4 regions of the Enterococcus sp. DIV1304_2 genome follow, and region 3 is predicted to be linked to each of the others. Evidence: riboswitches for the same ligand, from Rfam matches in the RefSeq annotation. Region 3 holds a riboswitch; each other region holds the start of a gene.
The links. A riboswitch is a leader RNA that binds a small molecule or an ion and turns the genes downstream of it on or off. The one in region 3 is predicted to bind magnesium.

Region 1: it holds a riboswitch for magnesium, as region 3 does, so the genes downstream of both, IGJ14_RS00220 (LysR family transcriptional regulator) here and mgtE (magnesium transporter) in region 3, are expected to answer to the same signal.
Region 2: it holds a riboswitch for magnesium, as region 3 does, so the genes downstream of both, IGJ14_RS04995 (FtsW/RodA/SpoVE family cell cycle protein) here and mgtE (magnesium transporter) in region 3, are expected to answer to the same signal.
Region 4: it holds a riboswitch for magnesium, as region 3 does, so the genes downstream of both, mgtA (magnesium-translocating P-type ATPase) here and mgtE (magnesium transporter) in region 3, are expected to answer to the same signal.

What each region holds. Positions count from the first base shown of each region.
Region 1 is NZ_CP187851.1:45,787-51,885, forward strand. Features, by position in the region: gene guaA (glutamine-hydrolyzing GMP synthase) at 1-523, opposite strand, end outside; gene coaA (type I pantothenate kinase) at 582-1,505, opposite strand; gene IGJ14_RS00205 (LysR substrate-binding domain-containing protein) at 1,882-2,532, opposite strand; gene tnpA (IS200/IS605 family transposase) at 2,721-3,125, shown strand; gene tnpB (IS200/IS605 family element RNA-guided endonuclease TnpB) at 3,142-4,290, shown strand; gene IGJ14_RS00220 (LysR family transcriptional regulator) at 4,427-4,555, opposite strand; M-box (ykoK) riboswitch at 5,005-5,172, opposite strand; gene IGJ14_RS00225 (class I SAM-dependent methyltransferase) at 5,498-6,099, shown strand, end outside.
Region 2 is NZ_CP187851.1:1,047,021-1,053,119, reverse strand. Features, by position in the region: gene IGJ14_RS05010 (hypothetical protein) at 1-192, shown strand, start outside; gene IGJ14_RS05005 (phosphatase PAP2/LCP family protein) at 315-1,916, opposite strand; gene IGJ14_RS05000 (FtsW/RodA/SpoVE family cell cycle protein) at 1,937-3,076, opposite strand; gene IGJ14_RS04995 (FtsW/RodA/SpoVE family cell cycle protein) at 3,066-4,211, opposite strand; M-box (ykoK) riboswitch at 4,296-4,463, opposite strand; gene IGJ14_RS04990 (hydroxymethylglutaryl-CoA reductase, degradative) at 4,858-6,099, opposite strand, start outside.
Region 3 is NZ_CP187851.1:898,631-904,729, forward strand. Features, by position in the region: gene greA (transcription elongation factor GreA) at 59-538, shown strand; gene liaF (cell wall-active antibiotics response protein LiaF) at 718-1,449, shown strand; gene liaS (two-component system sensor histidine kinase LiaS) at 1,446-2,519, shown strand; gene IGJ14_RS04275 (response regulator transcription factor) at 2,516-3,148, shown strand; M-box (ykoK) riboswitch at 3,270-3,445, shown strand; gene mgtE (magnesium transporter) at 3,590-4,981, shown strand; gene IGJ14_RS04285 (potassium channel family protein) at 5,169-5,834, shown strand; gene IGJ14_RS04290 (HesB/YadR/YfhF family protein) at 5,850-6,099, shown strand, end outside.
Region 4 is NZ_CP187851.1:2,313,984-2,320,082, forward strand. Features, by position in the region: gene mgtA (magnesium-translocating P-type ATPase) at 1-2,580, opposite strand, end outside; M-box (ykoK) riboswitch at 2,924-3,096, opposite strand; gene ndk (nucleoside-diphosphate kinase) at 3,240-3,674, shown strand; gene IGJ14_RS10715 (helix-turn-helix domain-containing protein) at 3,855-4,721, opposite strand; gene IGJ14_RS10720 (LTA synthase family protein) at 5,203-6,099, opposite strand, start outside.

The DNA of each region.
Region 1 (6,099 bases), 850 kb from region 3:
GGATACCGTAGAAGTTACGTTCTTTGTCTTGGATCGATGCAATTGGGCAATCGCTACTTGTAGCAACAGTTTCAAAACCTTCTGGTACTTTGGTTACTAGATCCCCATGGCTCATCCAAACGGTTTGTTGTTTCGGTGTTTGGCTGAATAGTGCCGCATCATCGGCTGTTACTTCAAGCAATGCTTTGCCGTATTCACGGTTTTTTGCAGGCTCAACAGAACCGCCAAGTTTGTACGTGATCAATTGCATACCATAACAAATACCCAACACTGGAATGCCTAAATTGAAGATTTCAGGATCAATGCCAAAAGCATTCTCATCATAGACACTGTTTGGTCCTCCAGAAAGGATGATCCCTTTCGGATTCATGGCTTTCACTTCTTCAGCTGTAATACGGTGGCTCAATAATTCAGAAAAAACACCTAAATCACGGATGCGTCGTGTAATCAATTGATTATATTGACTACCGTAATCTAGTACGATGATTTTTTCAACGTTTGTCATATCGGCAACGTTCGTCACATTTATTACCCCTATCCCTTTAAAATTTATCTCAAAATAGTTGAACTATTTTAAAATGCTAATATTTTCGCATGAAAATCGAATCGATAATATGATTTTCAGTTTTATGGAGAATTATATCGGCTCTTCCACGAGTAGGCAAGATATATTCGTTTAAATTCTTCAAATTCACATTTTTCCATACATCTCTTGCCATTTTAAACGCATCTTCACGATTACCAATGGCAAATTGGTAGTAATAGTTTTGTGGATGTTGAAAAGCTGTATCAAGTAACGCGCCAAAGCGATCCAAATACCATTTTTCGATCAATTCAGAATCTGCATCAACGTAGACAGAGAAATCAAAAAAGTCACTGACGTAAATCTGTTGATTAGCTGGTAGTTGAAGCGTGTTGATTCCTTCGACAATCAAAATGTCCGGTTGTTGGATCAGTTCATATTCATCGGGAATAATATCATAGACATCGTGAGAGTAGACGGGAACTTTGGTTGTTTCTTGACCGGATTTCACTTGATTAAGAAAATCGATCAACCTTTCCATGTCATAGCTTTCCGGAAATCCTTTCCGGTCCATGATACCACGTTCTTTTAAGACTTTATTCGGATATAAAAAACCATCTGTGGTGATCAGCTGGACATTTCTTCGTTTGAATGTCCGAGACAAAATCATTTGCAATAAGCGCGCGGTGGTGCTTTTACCAACTGCGACACTTCCGGCAATCCCGATAATAAAAGGTGGGACTTGAGTATATTTATGAAGGAATAACCCTTTGCTCAGAGAGAGGGATTCAAACTCTTTCATATGCAGAAAAATCAAGTGCGCAAGTGGTACATAAATGTCGCGAACATCTTGCATGGAAATACGGTCATTCAAACTTTTTATACTATCTAGTTCATCTTGTGTCAATGGAGCTTGACCATTTCGGTAAAATTCGCGCCACTCTTCTCTTGCCACACGGTAATAATTCATTGGATCATTCATACATAGCCTCCTGGATTCTCCCATCAATGGACCTATTTTAACATAAATGCGTGTCAAACCCTACCACTTAGGCGAGAAACTAATTGGTTTTTTCTCATATCAGAGGATGGAAGAATAGGCGTTCTTTCTTTTTTGATAACTGAAAAGAGGCGAGGAGAATAGAGGATTGAGTAAGAAAAAAGTAACAGTTTAACTCAAAGTTAACTGAAATGGCAGGAATAGAAGTAACATTTTGGGAAGTAAATAGACACCCACCAAAATTTGAAGAACAAATTCAGTGGATGCCGCCTTACTTTTCGAAGATAAATCTCTCTGGGATCTCTTATCGGTGTTCATTTACGACATTGAAATACTTGTTTTATTTTGATTTCAGTATTCATCGTTTTGGCAAGTAATAGGTGCCAGTATCAGCAGATCCCATCATTTGTGTAGTGTGACATGTTTGATTAAAAATCGCTTGGATTTCTTTTTCAACCTCTGGATAGAAGTAAAAATTTTCTGATTCACTGTTTTTATAAAGATAAAAATGAATGGTTGGAAATGTTGGTAGAGAGACAAAACAAACAGGTTCAATAGCTAAAAGTTCTTGCACAAAGGTATTGGCTAATAGCATTCCTTTTCCTTCTGTAATCATTTTCGCTGCTCCTAAACTATCTGGACAGACGACATATTTTGGTTCATTGGTCAGCTGTTTGACTACTTTTTTCGTAATCACTTGATGTTCTACATGGTCGAGTAAAAAGATAAAAGGTAACTCTTCTAGTACTTCCGCGGATAATATCCCATCTGGTTTTACAAAATAGTTACTGATTGCTACTTTAAGTTCCAAAGTGGCTAACCTTGTTTGAATAAATTTGGGGTGATCTAGGGTAGCAGAAGTAATGGCAAAGTCGATTTCTTTCTGACTTAGTTTATTTAGCAGATCCAATGAAGGAATATAACGGTAGTCGATCGTAAAGTTTTGATGCCGGATTGGATATTTGTTTGCTTCAAAGATAAACGAAGCATCGCTTGTACCGACACGCAAAGCAGGATAGTCTACTGATTCATTTAACAGAATTAGGCAGAAGTCGCCCATCCTCTATAGGTGGGTGATGAATGCCGTTCGGTATGAGGGTTACCGTTGGTAACTCGAAGACCGACAACTAAGGCGTATTGCTTTTTTATTTTGTCTCATGTTAAAATCAGTCTATACAAGAAATGAGTTGATATAACATGGAATTAGACACAAATAACCATTCAGTATTTCTTCTTTATTATCACCTTGTTTTAGTAACGAAATATCGTAGACAAGTAATTGATAATGAAATATCTAACTACGCTAAAGCGACTTTTGAAAGAATCTCAGAATCGTATCACATCACTTTAGTTGAGTGGAATCATGATAAAGATCACGTTCATATTATGTTCAAAGCTCAACCAAAAACAGAATTGACAAAATTTATCAATGCCTATAAAAGTGCTAGTTCACGTTTGATAAAGCGCAATTATCCAAGAATCAAACAATTTCTTTGGAAAGAAATGTTCTGGTCAAAAAGTTTTTGTCTTTTGACAACTGGTGGAGCACCAATTGATGTGATTAAGAAATATATTCAAAATCAAGGAAACAATCATAAATAGAAAGCAGGCGAGCTTTATGGAGCGACTAAAAGCATATAAATTTAGAATCTATCCAACAGAAGAACAAGAAACCTTCTTTGCTAAGTCTTTTGGCTGTGTCCGTAAGGTCTACAATCTAATGCTTGATGACCGAATGAAAGCTTATAAAGAAACTAGGAAAAATTCCTCTAAAAAAATGAGTTTTCCAACGCCTGCAAAATATAAGCAAGATTTTCCGTTCTTGAAAGAAGTGGATAGTCTTGCTTTAGCAAATGCACAACTCAACCTAGATAAGGCGTATAAGAACTTCTTTCGTGATAAGTCCGCCGGATTTCCTCGTTTCAAAAGCAAGAAAAATCCAGTTCAAAGCTATACGACTAACAATCAAAATGGAACAATCACTTTGATTGATAATCAATTTGTCAAACTTCCTAAGTTGAAGTCGTTAGTTAAAATTACGCTCCATAGACAACCTAAAGGTCTGATCAAATCCGCTACAATATCACGTCATTCTAGCGGTAAATATTATATTTCTTTATTGTGTAAAGAAGAAATAGCTGAGCTTCCTAAAACTAATTCCGCTATTGGAATTGACCTTGGTATAACTGATTTTGCAATCCTTTCTAATGGTCAAAAGATTGATAACAATAAATTCACGTCAAAAATGTCAAAAAAACTAAAATGTGAACAACGTAAGTTGTCAAGACGTGCATTATTAGCTAAACAAAAAGGTATCAATCTGTTTGAAGCTAGAAATTATCAAAAACAAAAACGTAAAATAGCACGACTACATGAAAAAGTAATGAATCAACGCAATGACTTTCTAAACAAGTTGAGCACAGAGATTATCAAAAACCACGATATGATCTGTATAGAAGACTTAAATACAAAAGGTATGTTGCGTAATCATAAACTAGCAAAAAGTATTTCGGATGTTTCATGGTCTAGTTTTGTGACTAGGTTACAATACAAAGCTGACTGGTACGGTCGAAATATTATCGAAGTGGATAAGTGGTTCCCATCTAGTCAAATCTGTTCGAATTGTGGACACAAAGACGGCAAGAAATCTCTAGAAATTCGAGAATGGACTTGTCCTGTTTGTCATGTTCATCATGACCGAGATATCAATGCTAGTATCAATATTCTGACCGAAGGTCTAAGACTACATTCTATGGGATTAGCTTAGATCCAATCATCAAAAACCGTAGGAACTACGGGGATAGCTTGGTAAATAAGAGAAACCGCTGTGAGTAAAGAAATACGCTTGCAAGTATGCTCTATTCCCAAGAAGCTCCCACTTCAAGCGTTAAAAACCGGTAGGTTTAGCTAAGTGGTGAGTAGTTCACAGAACTACTTAACGAAGAAATACTAACATGTAGCTCTTTTGAAGCTTGCGAGAGGCTGTTGAAACGGGCAATCATATAGAAATATTCTAATTTTTCGATCGACATACAGCTATGCCTCCTTTATCATTTTATTCTCCTTTTAAATGTCTCATGGGCCTCTTAAAAAAACAATAGTTATCGTGAAGCACACATAGAGATTAAACAATCCTTAATGAATGTGAAACGAATCACTATTACTTTTAATAGGAAATGAAGCATGACAGTTTTATCAGTCGCTAGTTGATTTTTATGCGAGTCAATGATTTATAGATTCTTGATCGAAGGCTAGTGATTGATAGGTTGCAATGGATGAAGCGAATCTCAACTAGGAAAGGAAATCAATACACCTAAGAAAGCAAAAGAATGAGGAATAAGACACACTTACTTAAAGCGGTTTACTACTGTTTTTTGGTGGCGTGAGGTTTGCTGACAACATAAAAAAGCCTCTTTAATACATAAAGGGCGGTGTACTCAAATAAACATTGGTAAGTGTAATTTGCAATTGTAAGGCGCAATTGTAATCACGTTAATTGAGCTTTGGCTTTCTGAGACGTAAGAAACAAGTTCTAGTTATCTTGGAAAAGCCTTAATCCGACAATTCCTGCTTTACACGTTACTGTCTCTCGACATTTCCGAGCGATAACCTGTGTTCTTCAGAGTAACCTCACCTAATATGATTATTTTTCATCCATATCATAAAGGGCAGTGGAAGTAATAGTCAATCATGCGCGTTTCATGAATAGAGATATCATGGAGATATTTGTCTTCTTAAAAACGCTAATAGTAAGGTTTATGGGACTTCTATTGATATTTTCTCTACTTTCACGAAACAGATTACGCAAATACCGAAAAAGGAGAAGAGTGAGCAGCTAAGAAAATTTTTTTCTTCCGTATCGCGATTAAATGGTTATATTTATAAAAGAAAACAGAAGAAACACAGTTTCGCTTGCACCTTCTCATGGAACACGTTAGACTATGAACAACTAACAGATAAGAAGGATGGAAACTATGACGAATCATTATTATTCCGAACACCCAGAGACTGCTCATGAGTTTGACGAATGGTCATTTGAGCTAAGAGGGAAAACCTTTCAGTTTGTGACAGACTCGGGTGTGTTTTCACGTGAAACAGTTGATTATGGCTCACGTGTATTGATCGATGCCTTTGAATGGGCACAGCTACCAGATGGCAAAATTTTGGATGTTGGCTGTGGCTATGGTCCAATCGGGCTTTCTCTTGCCTATGCGAGTGAGCGCTTTGTTGAAATGGTAGACATCAATGCTAGAGCGGTGGACTTGGCACAAGGAAATGCGAAGCGCAATCAAATCAAAAATGTAGCGATTCATCAGTCAAATATTTATGAAGAGGTGACAGAAACAGACTATGCTGCAATTGTCAGCAATCCACCGATTCGTGCAGGCAAAAAAGTTGTACATGAAATCTTGACTGGCGCATATCCCCGCCTATGTACAGGTGGCACCTTAACGATCGTCATTCAGAAAAAACAAGGTGCACCTAGCGCACAAAAGAAAATGCAAGAAACATTTGGTAACGCAGAAATCGTGATCAAAGATAAAGGCTATTATATTATCCGAAGTGTAAAAGAAGA
Region 2 (6,099 bases), 150 kb from region 3:
GCTGAAAAAACAGCAGATGCTGTAGTGATCAATGAAACAGTCAAAGACGACACACGAAAATTAGCAGAGATCTCTATGTCTGCTGTCAATGAATTTACGATCGAAAAAGCTTTAGAACGTAAATACAAAGTGAAATTGACATTCGTGCCATTGATCGAACAATTTGCCGCTACACCGATCAACGAAAGATAAACGCAAGCAAATAGATTGCGTGATGATTTTTACCTAAAAAAGCAGCTGAAATGACGATCATCGTTCATTTCAACTGCTTTTTTTATCATTTATAAATGTAAAAAAGAGAATATCAATTGTTCCTATTGTTGCGCTGCGTTCTTCCCTGTTGTTTCTAATTGCTCTTGCACCAACTGCATCACTCTCATCCGTTCCTCATCGGGTATCTTCTCGTAGTAGATCCCTGCTTCTCCCAAGATGCCATCACCAATATATTGTTCACCTTTCAACTGATGGTTCGTGATATTGGATAATGCCGAATGGTATTCATTCATCATTCCGAGCATTTCATCTAAGGACATATCCGTTGTCCCATTTTCACCGACTACCTCTAAAAGCTGGCGATAATTGAATAAACTTTTCACAGATAAGAACTCATTGACTAAAATATTGACGACTTCCCTTTGCCTTTTCTGTCGCCCATAGTCATCCTCAGGATCTTCTGCTCGCATGCGCGCATACTGTAATCCTTCCCAACCATTTAATTCTAGTGTACCTTCTGGATAATGGATGTCTTCTGCTGTAAACTCAAACGCATTATTTACAGTGATTCCTCCCACAGCATCGATCAACGCTTCTAATCCATCCATATTCAACGATACATAGTGATGAATCGGTATATCAAGATATTGTTCAACCGTATCCACCATCATGTCGATACCACCGTAAGAATGAGCATGGTTGATTTTATCAACCAGTCCATCCATATTGGCAATTTCTACGAAAGAATCTCGAGGAATACTAGTGATCGTCGTTGTTTTCTTTTGATTATTCAATGTCACCAACATGATCGTATTTGCACGATAGTCCGTTTTTCTAATTGAATTATTGGCGATACCTAAAACTAAAATGCTGACTGGCGTATCCTTTTCCCGCTGAACGGTTTCTCTTTGTAGCGGTTGTTGCATCGAAGTCACGGTCTGTCTGGCATCGTAGTAAAAGCGAACACCATATGCAACTGCAGAACCTACTAATAGGAAAAGAAATGCCATAATAGACAATAAAACTTTTTGTTTTCTAGTGAATATTCGTTTTTGTTGGTGCTTTTTTCTTACTGTTTTTTCAGTGATAAAAGAGAAAAACAGACTATAACATAAGAAAACAACTGAAAAACTCAGTAAAAAACCTGCTAAGATATCGCTAGGATAATGTACTCTCAAATAAATTCTAGAACTAGCAATCAATAATGGATAAAGAGCCCCCACCCATACTAGTTTATTTACCCTTTTCTCACGATAAATAATGTACATGGTGATCAAAAATACTAAGAATAGCGTCATAGACAAAATCGAATGACCACTTGGAAAAGAGTAAGAAGATCTAGGAATCAATTGCTCCACATCAGGTCGTGTCCGCTGGATAGCTTGTTTCATCACGTAGCCAATCAAACTAACTGTCAAAACCATTAAGACTTGCCAAATGGCTAATTTATGGTATTGTTTCCGCCAACTAAAAATTGCCAGCAACCCTGTGAAAAATAAAGTAGGAATAATCGTTGCTAGTTTTGCAAAATAACTAAAAAATGTTGTTAATACTGGGAATTCGATTAATCGCTCCTGTTGATAAATGGCTAAATCGAGTTGGTTGAATAAGGTGTTTTCTGTCATAACTAGTGTGGTCAAAGTCGTCAATAAGACGAATGATACGAATGCTACCACCAATGTTCCTTTTGGCATCTGTTTCATAATAACTTCCCTTCTACTTCTCATTCATACTTTTTAAATCCTAAAATAATGCCTAAACCACAGCCAATAACCAAGAGGGAAGTTCCTCCTTGACTTAAAAATGGTAAAGGAATCCCTGTTAATGGGAGTAGACCGATCGCAGCTCCAATATTTTCAAACACTTGGAATAACAAACCAAATACGAAGACAATCGCAAAATACACATTTCCTTTATTATTTGTTTCGATTGCACTATAAATGATTTGGTAAAAAAGATAAAAATATAAAAAGAGCACAGAAACACTTCCTAAAAAGCCAAATGTTTCAGCAATCACTGTAAAGACCATATCTGATTCACGAACGGGCACATAGATAGGATTGATTGCTTCGGCCCTGCCACTAAACCCACCTGCCCCGATAGAAAGTAAACTTTGTGATTGTTGATAACCAATCGATTGGCTATATGCAAATGGATCAACCCATGCGCGTACTCGATCTAACTGATAAGTCTTAAAATTCAGACGATATAAAATCTGGTGTCCGTATTCAGTAAAAACTAAAGCAATCAAAATGGCCCCGAGAATAACTAGAATCGAGGTTATTGCCGTCATGATCTTCCAATGTACCCCAGCGATCATGAATAATGCCCCCAAGCATATGACAAAAACCAAACTTGTTCCAAAATCTTTTTGCATGTACATCAATAAAAAGGTCGGTAAACTAACCAGTAATATCTTTCCTACATAAAATAAATCAGTTTTAACGGTTCGTTGTTTCACCTTTTGCTCATAGATCAAGGTCAAATAAACAACCACTAAGATAAAGGTGAGTTTCACTAATTCAGAAGGTTGAAATGAAAAGCTGCCAATCCTAAGCCAACGTTTGGTGCCTGTGAGTTGAAACATCACCGGATCATAAAACTGATACAACAGGCCCATCACAAAAAGTGAAAAGCCATAAAGATAAGGAGAATATCTTAACAATACGACTGTTTTCACTCGTTGTGTTAGAAACAACAGCCCGACCGACATCAAACAAAACACGATTTGTCGAAGCACGACTCCTCGGACTGGAACTTGGTCATAAACAGCTGCCCCATATTGCACACCGACACTTAATAAATATAAAAGAAAGATTGGTAAAAATAATGCATAGTTGAATTCATTTATTTTAAATTTCATTTTGCTTACCTCGTGAGGACAGTTTCAGGCAAACGCCCAAAAGCATGGATAAAATCAAATAGCTTGATCCTCCATAACTAATAAAAGGAAGCGGAATACCTGTCATTGGGATCATGCCACTGATACTTGCAATATTGATACTTGTCTGTAGCAATAACAGCATCCCTGTTCCCAAATAAATCAACCCGATCTGCTGATTTGGTTCATTCGCACTCAAGACAAATAAGCGCAAAATAATCGAAAATAACATTGCTAGAATCAGTAAGCCCACGATCAGACCTAACTCTTCTAAAATAATCGAAAAAATAAAATCAGTCTCGGCTACTGGTAAATAGCCCTTTTTGGTAATACTATTTCCCAATCCTAATCCAAAAAGCCCACCGTTGTACATGGCATAATAAGATTGACTCATCTGAAATCCTTTTCCATAAGGATCTAAAAAAGGATTAAAAGCAATGCTCAAGCGATCATAAGTATGAGCAAAAATACTTGGTAATAGGTCATTTTGCCCTAGTAAATAAATAATGCCGCCAAGGAGCAAAAAGAGACTGAACAGTCCTGCAAAAAACAATAAAATATAGCGAACTGGTAATTGAACCGTCGTGATCATGATTGCAGCTAAGATGATCAACAAGATCGCACCAGCTACTTTTGGTTGGAATAAAATCAGCAGAGAACATAAAGCGATGATAAAAAAGGGTTTTTTTAATTCATTCAATGATTGCTTGGGTTTTCTAAAATAATAAGCTAAATAAAAAATCATACCGACATTGACAATTTCAGCAGGTTGAAATTGAAAACCTGCAATTGAGATCCATCGTTGCGCCCCACTGATATTGACACCAATCCCAGGTACCTTTGTCAAGATCAGACCCACGATACCGATCCCCATCATTATTTTTACGATTCGATGATTGAGTATAAATGCAGGTTTCACTCGGTAAATGAAAAAAATCATTGCCCAACTAAGTGCTACAAATACCATTTGTCGAACTAAAAGTTGATTTGTACTTTGATCGAATGACATCAAACGGAACGTACTCGCACTATAGATCATCAATAATCCTATTACACTGATCAACAGATATGGTACGAGCAAATACAAATCTATTTTTCTTATGTCTTTTACACCCATCCTATATTTCTCCTTTGTGTTACAGCGGAGATACGTCACTTACCCATCTTGAATAAAAAAAGCCAAACGAAAAAAACGATTGGCTTTTCAGTCTCATCGTGTGAGTTTTGACACTAAACAACGTAAAGATTTCTCTTAGCTATCTTATGAAGAGCCTTAATCCGACAATTCCTGTTTTACACATTGGCGTCTTTCGACGTTTCTGCGCAATAGCCTATGTTTGTTTAGGAGTCTCGCCTAACAAGTTATTCTATTTGAGGAAAAGTATACCTGTTAGATTATTTATTCACAAGAGAACCTCAAATAAGCTTAAAAAACTTTAGCTTTTTTTAATGTTATATAAATTATTTTTAAAATTTAATAATATATGTTCTATATTTTTTAGATCAGAGTATGTAAAAAAACGTAACAGAAAACCTTTAATCGACAAGGTCTGTTACGTTTTGTTTAATATTATACAACCTCACATAAAAATGAAAATAGCATAAAAAGACGTGATGGTCTCTTATGAAAAAAATAAATTTCAGATTATAGATTCTTCATACTTAGCATAGGTATTTTTTTATGTGTTTTGAGAGGCACGTTATAATAATGAAAATTATTTGTCATTTTCCCTCAGCTACTACGCCCATTTCGCAAATTATTCCTAGTTTTTGCTCGCCTGGATAGCTTCTAAGGCAGCTAGTGCGCTTTGTTGGTTGATCGTTCCTGATTCCCTAAGCTTTGCGGCAACTCTCTCGATTTCGTCCCCTTTGGCACCAACTGTGATTGCCAATGCTCTCGCTTGTAAGGACATATGTCCTTTTTGGATACCGTCACTAACAAGTGCACGCAGTGCCGCCAGGTTTTGTGCTAAACCAACAGCTGCAATCACTTGTGCCAATTCTTGTGCAGAATCAATTGCTAACATATCTAAAGAAGCTTTCGCTTTCGGTAAGACGCGGGAAGCCCCCCCTACTGTCGCGACAGCTAAAGGAACCGTCAATTTCCCTACCAAATGATCTTCCTTGATTTGCCAGTCAGTCAACCCTTGGTAACTACCATTTCGAGCAGCATAGGCATGAATAGCCGCTGCGGCTGCTCGTGTATCATTTCCTGTGGCTAAGATGACCGCTTCGATACCATTCATGATTCCTTTGTTGTGGGTCGTTGCCCGATAAGGATCCAACTTTGCGTATTCACTCGCTTGACGAATCTTTTCAGCAATCAGCTGACCCGTTTCTTTGTCCTTTGCCAATCGCTCAAAAGGAATCATACAAGTCGCGATCGCTAAAGATTCAGTCGCCAGATTACTTAAGATACTGAACAAGATTTCTTCTTCAGGGAACCATTCTTTGATACGAACCGCAACTCCTTCCAAAATCGAGTTGATGATATTCGCCCCCATCGCATCTTTGACATCCACTAAAAAATCAAGTGAAAGATAGGCATGCTCGCTCCCCATAAATTCTCGAGTAGAAATTTCTCGGACACCTCCACCACGCTTGACGATCGAAGGATAGCTTTCGTTTGCACAAGTGACCAATTCTGGTTTTCTTGCTTCAATGACTTCTTTGATTTTTCGATAATCACAACGACCAGTCAAGACGATTTGCCCACGCATCAATCGTCGGGGTATCTGAACGCTGATATCGCCACATATTTTTGCACCATTGCTCGCTGCAGCAATTACAGAAGGTTCTTCCGTTGCCATAGGAATCCATTTTTTTTGACCGTTCACTTGAAAATTCAATGCGACACCTAATGGGATCTCTACTTGGCTGATTTGATTTTCAATCAAATGGTTGGCGATATCTTCTGTTAAAACAGATTCTTTAAAACCTGTTGCTTCTGCTTGAGAAATCACTTTTTCTTGAACTAATCGCTGTCTACGTTGTTCTGGCGTTAG
Region 3 (6,099 bases):
GTAGTCCGTAAAAGATTACCTTTTGCGGTATTCGATAGAAAAAGGAGAAGAGTTATACATGGTAGAAAAAGTATATCCTATGACGCTTGAAGGAAAAGCAAAATTAGAGCAAGAATTAGAAGAATTAAAAACAGTTAAACGGGGAGAAATCATTGAACGAATCAAAATCGCCCGTGGCTTTGGTGATTTATCTGAGAACTCAGAATATGAAGCAGCTAAAGATGAACAAGCTTTTGTAGAGGGGCGCATCACTACAATCGAGAATATGATCCGTTTCGCACAGATCATTGACAACGATGGGGTTGATTCGGATGAAGTGTCTATTGGTAAAACAGTGACGTTCATTGAGTTACCAGACGGAGAAGAAGAAGAATACACGATCGTAGGAAGTGCTGAGGCAGATCCGTTCTCTGGAAAAATTTCCAATGATTCACCGATTGCACAAGCTTTGATCGGTAAGTATAAAAATGATGAAGTGACGATTTCAACACCTGGTGGCGATATGCAAGTAAAAATCGTCAAGGTTGCACAAGCATAAGTAGAAATTTGGACACAGATAATTAATTATTAGTTTGTCTATGCAAAAGGTCTGGGACCATGACACAAAGTCCCAGGCCTTTTGCTGTAGAAATCGATAGTTACATCTAAAGTCCTATAGCATCTCGAAACAAAAATAGGTATGATAAAAAAGAGAATGAAAAGGGAAGGAGAATAGCGATGAATAGCTCTTGGCGCTTTTTTATAGTAGTAGAAGCATTACTATTGATCTTTGCAGTTTGGCAAATCGTAAATAATGTTGAATTATTACTATTAGTCTTATTTGGTATTTTTAATATCTATCTTGCATTGCGAAAATCACCGAGATCGGGCTTTCAAAATTTTCAATTTGTACTAGGTGGATTAGTTATTTTCTTCAGTTTGATCAATAGTCCAGCGCTATGGGTAATGGCAGTTTTTGCTGTCTTGTTCATTGGTCTTAAAGGCGTAGAGATTTCTGGGATCGATCTAACCAAAAATGCTTTTTGGCGAAAAAAACAAATCATTATGGTTCAAACAGAGCAAGTGAAGTCCCACAACAATGAACGAAAGAAACAACAATTATTCGGTAACCAGCGAATTGGTAATGATGTGTATGAATGGGACGATATCAATATCGCGCTTCTTTCAGGAGATACGATCATTGATTTAGGAAACACCTTGTTACCTAAAGATGATAATATCGTTATCGTCAGAAAAGGCATCGGTAGAACACGGATCTTAGTTCCTTTAGGGATTGCAATCAGTCTTGAGCACGCAACCTTAGTAGGGAATGTACAATTTGAAGAAGAACAATTCTCATTGAAGAATGAGTCAATCAAAATCTATAGCAATGATTACGATGAAAATCCACGTCGTTTAAAAATCATTACGAATACATTGATTGGAGATATTGAGGTGATCCGAGCATGATAGAGAAACTTTCTCGACCGATGCTAGCTATCTATGCTTCGATCGCCTCATTTATCGTCATTTTATTTTCTTTTTTTACTTATTTTTACGCAAGCAACCAAACTCATTTTTGGCGTACTTTATTAAGTGCCAGAATTTTATATGTGCCTTTGATCTTTCACTTACTAGCGATTTCGTCAGGTGTGGGCCTGATTGTTTTTTTGATTGTCTCTCTTTTACAAAAAGCACGTTATGGGAAAATCGAAGAACAATTACGTGCAATTTCTTCCGGCAATTATGAAGCAAAAGTTTTAAATGATTCCTTACCAAGCGCTTCTGACGATATATACGTGAAAGAAATTGAAAAAGAAATAACCAAAATCAAAGAAAAAATGGTTGAAGTCTCAAGTGAACTTCAAATATTGACGAGTCGACCTCAATATGTGGATGGACAAACAAAAGAAGAAATCTTAGAATTAGAAAGACATCGTTTAGCACGTGAGCTCCATGATTCAGTTTCCCAGCAATTATTTGCAGCGATGATGATGATGTCTGCTCTGACGGAACAAGCAGAAAAAAGTGATACGCCTGAAATGTTTCGTAAACAACTAAGGATGGTAGCGGATATCATCAATGCTTCACAATCTGAAATGCGTGCGTTGCTACTACATTTACGACCAGTCAATCTTGAAGAAAAAAGTTTGAAACAAGGAATCGAGCAATTATTAAAAGAATTAAAAAACAAGATACAAATTGCATTGAAATGGGATATTGAAGATATCACTTTATCTGATTCGATTGAAGATCATCTCTTCCGGATCGTTCAAGAACTACTTTCAAACACGTTACGCCATGCAAAAGCCAATGAATTAGAAGTGTATCTGCATAAAATCGATAATAATCTTTTATTACGAGTGATCGATGACGGTACTGGCTTCAATATGAATGAAACAAAAACCGGTAGCTACGGACTAAACAATATCAGAGAACGTGTAGCAGGTATTGGTGGAACAGTAAAAATCATTAGTTTCAAAGGACAAGGAACAAGTGTGGAAATCAAAGTTCCTTTAATAAAGGAGGCGGAAAAATGATAAAAGTACTACTAGTCGATGATCATGAAATGGTACGTTTAGGGGTTTCATCCTATTTATCGATCCAAGAAGATATCGAAGTGATCGGAGAAGCTGAGGATGGGCGGCAAGGCTATGAGAAAGCCATGGCACTTCGTCCGGACGTGATTTTAATGGATTTAGTCATGGAAGAAATGGACGGGATCGAATCTACAAAAGCAATCCTCAAAGATTGGCCAGAAGCAAAAATCATTATCGTCACGAGTTTTATTGATGATGAGAAAGTATATCCAGCTATTGAAGCTGGCGCAACGGGCTACTTACTTAAAACATCGACAGCCCATGAAATCGCTGATGCGATTCGTGCGACTCAAAGAGGCGAACGTGTGCTTGAACCTGAAGTAACCTCGAAAATGATGGAAAAAATGAGTCGACGCAATGAGCCGATCTTACACGATGATTTGACGAATCGCGAAAATGAGATTCTTATGTTGATCTCTGAAGGAAAAAGCAATCAAGAAATCGCAGACGAATTGTTTATCACTTTGAAAACAGTCAAAACACATGTTTCTAATATTTTAGCGAAGCTAGAAGTGGAAGATCGTACGCAAGCTGCCATTTACGCATTCAAGCATGGATTGGTAAAGTAAAAATAAACAAAATGGATGATTGCATAACTATATTGGGATACGATTAACAATATTCCGGATTTTTTTATCAAATACTCATCCTCTTATTGACAAAAACCAATTTTACCTGTAGGGTTTAATTATAAAAACTTGTTAGGTGAGGCTCCTAAAAGAACACAGGCTACTGCCCTCAAACGTCGAGAGACGCCACAGGGTATAACAGGCAACGTCGGCTTAAGGCGTGCTTAACGTAGCTATCTGGATCATATTTCCAGAATTACGTCTTTTAGTGCTAAAGCTCAGACGAGAAGTTCGTTCAGGTAAACACTGGTACCATTTTGATGGGATCTTATGAGACGGCTTCTTTTGGAGGCCGTCTTTTTTATGTACTTCCTGTTTTTCTAAACGAATCCATCCAACAAGTTTATATCGAAAAAACGATGTAACAAAGGAGAATGCGAGATGAGAACACTAAATGATACAAATAACCTAGAAACACAATTGACGATTCTTAACTATCTTGAGCAAAAAAAGCTTGAAGAATTGAAGAACTATTTAGCAACGATCGAGAAAGTGGAATTGCTCCAACTATTTGTTACGCTACCTTCAGATAAGCAAGTTCTTGTCTTTCGATTATTATCAAAGAACAAAGCTCTCGAAATCTTTGAAACATTTGAACCAGCTGTCCAACAAGACTTGCTTCGCTCTTTTACGGATGAGGGAGTGATTGAATTTGTAAATGAGATGGCTCCAGATGATCGGGTAAGGTTGTTTTACGAATTACCAGCGAGTGTGACTAAAAAATTATTGGCAGAGCTTTCCGAAGAAGAGCGTGCAACGACGAATCGATTGATGGGCTATGAACATGAGACGGCTGGACGGATCATGACGACTGAATTTATTTCAATAAAGAAAGAAATGACTGTTGAAGAAGCACTGCATAAAATCAGAAAATTAGCCAAAGAAATGGAAACAATCTATATTTTGTATGTGACAGATATGGCGAAAAAAATTGAAGGGGTCCTATCATTAAAGGATTTAGTCATTGCAGAAAGTGATCAACGCATTGAAGAAATCATGATCAAGCATGTTGCTTATGTAACCACAGACACTGACCAGGAAGAAACCGCACGATTGTTACAAGAGTTAGATTTGATCGCTATTCCCGTCGTGGATAAAGAAACACGACTAGTCGGCATTGTGACAGTGGATGACGCTATCGATGTCTTAGAGCAAGAAACAACCGAGGATATGTTCAATGCCGCTGGTTTAGCAGATGTCGCCTCTGTAGAAGCTGATCGTAGTACAGTACTGATCAACGGCAGTCTTTGGCAAATCTGGAAAGTCAGGTTGCCTTTCTTAGCCATCACATTGGTCGCAGGGATGTTAGCTGGTCTAGTGATCGATGAGTTTGAACAAACGTTAGAATCAGTGGCCGCTGTTGCTATTTTTATTCCTTTGATCATGGATATGGGTGGGAATGTAGGGACGCAGTCATCGACGGTTTTTGTTCGCGGATTATCTTTAGGACATATTGATCTAAACACATTTATTAAGCACTTTTTGAAGGAAACAGGGATCGGTTTAAGCTTAGGGATTGTTGTAGGGATCGTATCTGGAATAGTCGCTTCTGTATGGCAAGGGATTCCATTGTTAGGTGTAGCTGTGGGAATCTCCTTGGTCTTTGCAATGACCTTAGCTGCAGCCTTGGGTTTTTTGATTCCTTTTATCTTATTGAAATTGAATATTGATCAAGCTGCTGGATCTGCACCGATCATTACCTCGATCAAAGATATTGCTGGGTTATTTATTTACTTTATTTCAGTTAACGTATTCTTAGGTTACTTATTGTAGGAATAATTAGTATATATAGGCATACCTTTTTAGTATAAACATCAAGGAATATTCTATGGTCTACCATAGTAGTCCTTCTCTTGACCCTCCATTAAAATTAGGGTTTTCCGTAAAGAAAAGCAGGGTTACTTTTGTTTTTAGAGTGGCTTTGCTATACTTGAAATGGAATGGAAAAAGGAGGAGAAAAGTGAAACAGAATTTTGCAATCGTAGGACTTGGACGTTTTGGCGGTAGTATCTGTCGGACATTAGTCGAAGCTGGACAAGAAGTTTTAGCCATTGATAGCAGTGAAGATCGCGTGAATGAATATATGAATATCGCAACACATGCAGTGGTTGCGAATGCACAAGATGAAATGACTTTACGATCTTTAGGGATCAGAAATTTTGATCATGTGATCGTAGCAATTGGAGAAGATATCCAAGCAAGTATTTTAGTGACTCTGATGGTCAAAGAAATGGGCGTTCCGAATATTTTAGCTAAAGCACAAAATGAGTATCATGCTCGGGTTCTTGAAAAGATCGGTGCAGATCGCGTTGTTCATCCTGAGAGGGATATGGGGATACGGATCGCACATAATCTTGTTTCAAAAAATATTTTGGATTATTTAGAGCTGTCAGACAAATTTTCGCTTGCTGAGATTCGGGTGTCTAATCCCAAGTTCTTTAATAAAACGTTAGCAGAACTAAATTTCAGACAGCGATTTGATTTGACTGTGGTAGCCATCCGGCGCTTCGATCGTTCTGTCGTAGTGTCGCCAGCCGCAGACGAATATGTACGTGAAAATGATAATCTACTTGTTATCGGAGAAACAGAAGATGTAGATATACTTGATGATAAAATGAATCAATAAAAAGGGGCTCATCACATGGAATTAACAATAACGGACAAAGCAAAAGAATGGTTTCAAGCAGAGGTAGATTTACCTGAAAATTATGGTATCCGTTTTTTTGGGAAAGTATATGGCAAAACAGAAGTACATGAGGGATTTTCAATCGGTATGTCTGTGGAGTTTCCGGAACGTCCGATGAAACAAGAAAAGATCGATGGTCTATTATTCTTTATTGATGAAGCCGATGATTGGTTCTTCAAAGGCTATGATCTGGTTGTAGATTATG
Region 4 (6,099 bases), 1.4 Mb from region 3:
AACAGTCACGATCAACCAAATCCAATAGTTAGCTGGTAATGGTAACAATCCTAGTCCTTCACCAAAATTAGTAAAAGGAAGAACAGAACCTACTAGAATACCTAATGTTGTAATTGAAAACATAATAAAAGTGGCATTACTTTGCAAGAAAGGCACTTTAGGTGTCCGTAACGCATGTAACACTAAGGTTTGCGTCCATAAAGATTCAACAAACCAACCAGCATGGAACAATGCGATAAATAGAACTTGTTGTGAGCCAGTCAATGTATGGTAACTTCCACCAACCACTGCTGGACAAATTACAAAGTACATCAATAGATAGGTCGTGATGTCAAAAACGGAACTCGTTGGTCCGAAGTACACCATAAATTTGCCAATACTTGATGCTTCCCATTTTTTTGGTTCATGCAAATATTCTTTATCCATTCTATCCCATGGCAAAGAGATACAAGATACATCATAAATCAAATTTAAGAATAAAATTTGTAACGGTAGCATAGGTAAAAATGGAAGGAATGTACTAGCTACCAAGACAGAAAACATGTTGCCAAAGTTTGAACTAGCTGTCGCTTTGATGTATTTCATAATATTGCCGAAAGTCTCTCTACCTGACAATAATCCTTTTTCTAAAATCATCAAATCTTTTTCTAACAAGATAACATCCGCTGATTCTTTTGCAATATCTACTGCTGTATCTACTGAAATACCGATATCTGCGACTTTCATTGCTGGTGCGTCGTTAATACCATCGCCTAAAAAACCTACTGTGTGACCATTGTTACGTAAGGCAGTGGTTAATCGTGCTTTTTGTTGCGGATTCAATTTGACAAAGACATCATGTGCCTCAGCAACTTTTCCTAATTCCTTATCAGACATCTCAGCGATTTTCTCGCCAGTGATCAATTCATTGATTTGTAAGCCTACTTGTCGACAAACAGAACGTGTGACCAACTCGTTGTCACCAGTCAATACTTTTACAGCAACACCATGATCTTTCAAAGCTTTCAATGCTTGTTTGGTTGTTTCTTTTGGTGGATCAAGGAAAGCAAGATAGCCAATCAAGACCATTTCTGACTCATCTTTCACTGAAAATTCTCCAACCACACTTGGATTCGTTTTTTGCGCGACACCGATCACACGCAACCCATCTTCATTCAAGTCCTTCACTTTCGCCAAAACTGTTTCTCTTTGTTCAGCAGTCAATGGTTTGACTTCACCACCAAGGTCGATGTATGAAGAGATACTTAACATTTCTTCGATCGCACCCTTTGTGATCATTTGCGTTTTTCCAGCTGGGTCAGCCACCACGACACTCATTCTTCTACGTTCAAAATCAAAGGGTATTTCATCTACTTTTTGATAACGAATCTTCTCTGTATCTAACGTCTCAACTGCTTCATCGATAATGGCAACATCTAAAAGATTCTTTAATCCAGTTTGGTAGTAACTATTCAAGTAGGCGTGGCGCAGTACTCGGTCATTTTCATTTCCTTCACAATCCATGTGGTATTCTAAAATAATTTTATCTTGAGTCAATGTACCTGTTTTATCTGTACAAAGGACATCGATCGCACCAAAATTTTGAATGGCATTTAGATTTTTGATGACTGTTCCTTTTTTCGCCATAGCACTGGCACCTTTGACCAGATTTGTCGTAACGATCATCGGTAGCATTTCTGGTGTTAACCCAACAGCGACTGATAAACCAAACAAGAATGCTTCTAACCAGTCTCCTTTTGTAAATCCATTGATCACGATCACAGTTGGTGCCATCAATGCCATGAATTTGATCAACAACATGGATGTTTTTTGGATGCCTAATTCAAAGCTTGTTTTTATCGGTTTTTGTGATAAGTTTTGTGCCACATGTCCAAACATCGTGTCGTTCCCAACAGAGATGATGATACCTTCTGCACTACCACTGATCACATTGCTTCCCATGAATGCAATATTTTCATAACTCGTTTCGCTTTGTGTTCTTCCAGAGCACACAGTCGCATGTTTCTCAACGGGATAGCTTTCACCCGTTAATGCCGCTTGTGAGATAAATAAATCTTTGGCAGAAAGCAACCGCATGTCTGCTGGGATCATATCTCCCGCTGACAAACGAACTTGATCGCCACAAACAATTTCCTCCATAGGAATTTCTTTGTATTCACCATCTCGTTTTACGGCAGCTGTTACTTTCACCAATGATTTCAACTTTTCAGCAGCTTGGTTCGAACGTACGGATTGGATCAAGGTCATCGTGCCACTGACTAACACCATGGCAAAAATGATGATTACACCAAACAAATCTTTATCTGCTGGAGCAGCTAATAGATACTCGGTGATAAAAGAAATAATTCCTAAAGCAATCAATACTAATGTGAAAGGGGTGATAAACGCCTTGATCACTTCTACAATAAACGGCGTTTTCTTTCCATATGAAATACTATTATTTCCATAAGTTTCTCTTAAATTTTCTACTTGTTCTGAAGACAAGCCTTTTTGTGTTGTTTGAAATAAGTCAAATAACTGTTGCTTATTTTTACTAGCAAAACCAGCGTAGACTTTTTTTGTTTCTTTCTTTTTTTCCATCTCGTGTTCCTCCTTTGATCTTATCAAGCACACACTGATATCTGTTGTGCGCTTGATCGTTTATCTAATCAACGGAGACAGAGTGTTCTAAAGGCGCTGAGAACAGATAGATAATAGTCTCAACATACCAACGCTTTGTCTCCTTGTACACCGGACTTTCATCCATTTGTTCTCATCTCCTTTCGTTTACTTACATTACTTTCTTGCCCTATTACTGGATACTTCAACTTCCCAACTTGATCACCCTCTAACACCTTTTTATTTGAAAAAACAGATTGGTGAGAAACAAAAAACCTTTCGCCAAAACTCAGCGAAAGGTCAAAAAAGTGCACAAAAAAAAGCATGGATGATCTACTCGTTGAGTTTTGGCACTATACAACGTAAAAAGCAAAAGAGCTTTTAGCTACCTTATGAAAAGCCTTATCTCGACAATTCCTGTTCTACCCATTGGCGTCTCTCGACATTTTTGGGCAGTAGCCTATGTTTGTATAGGAGCCTCACCTAACAAATCTTATTCAGTTTTTCCTCACCTAATGTAACAACTATTGGCTGGAATGTCAAACACATTTTCAAAAAAGTTGAAACTCTAAGGGATTCGTTTGTCATGTTTTCTTTCTCTAGGTATAATGAACCTATCACAACAGATCGGAGTGAAGGATATGGAACGTACACTTGTTATTATCAAACCTGATGGGGTAAGACGTCATTTAATTGGCCGAATCATCCAGCGTTTTGAAGAAAAAGGATTCGCAATCGCTGAAATGAAATTCGCGACGATGACTGAAAAACTAGCAAAAGAACACTATCAACATCTATCTAATCGAAGCTTTTTCGATGACTTGATCGACTATATGACTTCTGGTCCAGTCGTCTATCTGGTATTAACAGGTGAAGATGTGATCGATCTCGTACGCAAAATGGTCGGTGCAACAAAAGCAGCAGATGCCGTTCCTGGGACGATCAGAGGCGATTTTGCCTTACCTGGTACAGAAAATATCATTCACGCTTCGGATTCACGAGATGCAGCCAATACTGAGATCACACGTTTCTTTCCGCCATTCGATACAAAGAAAGTAGAAGATGCGAAAAAATAAATTTTTTGCTCACTGACTTTTTGAGTGCATCAATTTTTGATCATCTTATTGATATGCCAGTCCTTCTGTTAGAGGTCATGCTCCACACGTTTAGTGAGAGGATTGACTCAATACTAGAGGGACTGGTTTTCCTTTTGTATTAAGTCAAATGCCCACTAAATAGCCGCTTTCAGCAAATCTCTAGCGTTGTGCTTGGATAGACAATAGTTTTTCTTCTAATTCATCTCGCTCTTCTTTGCCTAAGGTATACTCGATCACTGCAAATAATGACTCAAACTCCTCTTTTTTGATTGGTTCCCCTAATGCGGTGGCGATCAATCGACGATAATAATCGGACATCAAACTCTCGTAAATGACAGCTGTCTTTGATTTCAAACCTAAACAACGATACATATCTTCATTGATGCTTCGTGCTTTTTTATATCTTTTTTTGTCGATATAATAGACAGTTAAATTCTTTAAAAAAAGAAACAAACACTGATCATAACCTGACTTCATTGCTTTACGCATTCTTTTTTTAATTTTCAAATAATTGTTTTCGATAAAGGAATCGCTGAAAATAAAGGGGAACTCTGCTAATAAGTCTAGTTCATATCGACCAAATTCTTTCAGTTTCATAAAGTAATCTTCGATCATTCGTATCTCATATCCCAAAAATTCCAATTGGATATCTGGCTTCACACTTGATTTCCAATACATATGTATATTCAGTACGAGATAGTAAAGATCAGCCGTTCGCTTAAATTGCTTGCGATTGTCGGCGATTTCTTTGTAGGGATCAAAATCATCCTCCTGAACTTTATTCAAAAGATTACGTGTTTTTCTCGTTTTCCGTGGTTCTTCCACTTGATTTCGTAGCGATTCGTATTCAGTAAGTGTGATATTCAACCGATCAAGAAATGCCATCAGTGTTAAAAAAGAAATTTTTTTGATCGTACGATTCTCGATCCCCACAAGCGAAGTTTTTGAACAGATCCCTTCTGCCAATTGTGACTGTGTCAACTTGCGACTTACCCGTAATTTTTTGATCAATTCTCCATCGTGCATAATATGCCTCCTTTAGTGTGTGCATTTTCCAATAAGATCCTCTTCGTCAGAACAACAACCGAAAAAGAGAAATAACTATCGAAATATTTATTGCATTCACTAATTAAGTACGCATAAATAAAAAAAATATTTGAAGAACAATAAAAAAACTTCTAAAAAGTGAAATTACAACTTTTTAGAAGTTTTGTAAGGTTGTGAAAGAAGCGCTTTGACCTGAACAGTAAGATGAAAAGGCAGAAAATAGTTCCTCATATTTTTTGATTTTTCAGCTTAGTGTTGAAGGTCAGCTACTTGAACACCGTTGATCAAGGTTGTGAAAGAAGCGTTCAGCACTGAATAATAAGGCAGAAAAAGCAAAAATGGCTTTTTCATTTTAGGTTTTTTTGACTTATTACTGAAGTGTTGCTGATTGAACACCGTTGATCCAGGTTGTGAAAGAAGCCTTCAGATAGCTTGCTCCTTCACCGACATCTAGCCATGTCTATGGTTTGTCCGCCGATCCATCCTCTGCAGGGTATAGATTGGTTGTTGTTTGATCATGATTTTTAGAATAGACACTTGTTGAAGCTGCACCTTTTTCTTTTTCAATTTGTTGGTTCCGTTGCACTTGATTCTTATAGTCATACTTTGCAGGATCGATTGTCGTAAATCCATTTGGCACATAGAATCGCAAGAGATTTTCTTGATTGAGTTTATCAGAAAGACTCAAAGCTGTTTTCACCTGATTTTGTTCTTGTGCGACTTTTTGTTCCGCTGCTTGGTTTTCTTCGAGTAATACCCCTGTTTTCGTATCATAGATTTTTCCACCTAGTACGGTGTAATCCGGCGCGACAAAATTCCCATTTCTAAATGCCACGACTTGATCATGTTGAGGTGAAAGTAAATCTGTACCAAAATGGATATAATTTTTGTCCTCGATTCCTAATAAATGGAGTAAAGTTGGTAAAACATCGATTTCACCACCATACTCATGTTTGACGGTTCCTTTTGTATAACCTGGAATATGGAACATCAGCGGTACTCTTTGCATCTGCGCATTATCAAAATCGCCCCATGTTTCTGGATCTTTTCCTAGTGCTGAAGCAAGGTCTTTATTGTCCGTATTTGAGATACCAAAATGATCCCCGTAAATCACGAACATCGAATGGTCATAAATCCCAGAAGCTTTCAAATAAGTAAAGAACTGTTTGAGAGACTGATCTAAATAATGGGCCGTCCGCACATAATTATCAACGGTACTATTTCCTGTATTTAACGAAGGAAAATCAAAGTTTTTATCATCTGTATAATAAGGGGTGTGATTCGTGACAGAGAGAAACTTCGCATAAAATGGTTGTTGCAAATGTTCAAGATAGTTTGCGGATTCTCGAAATAGATT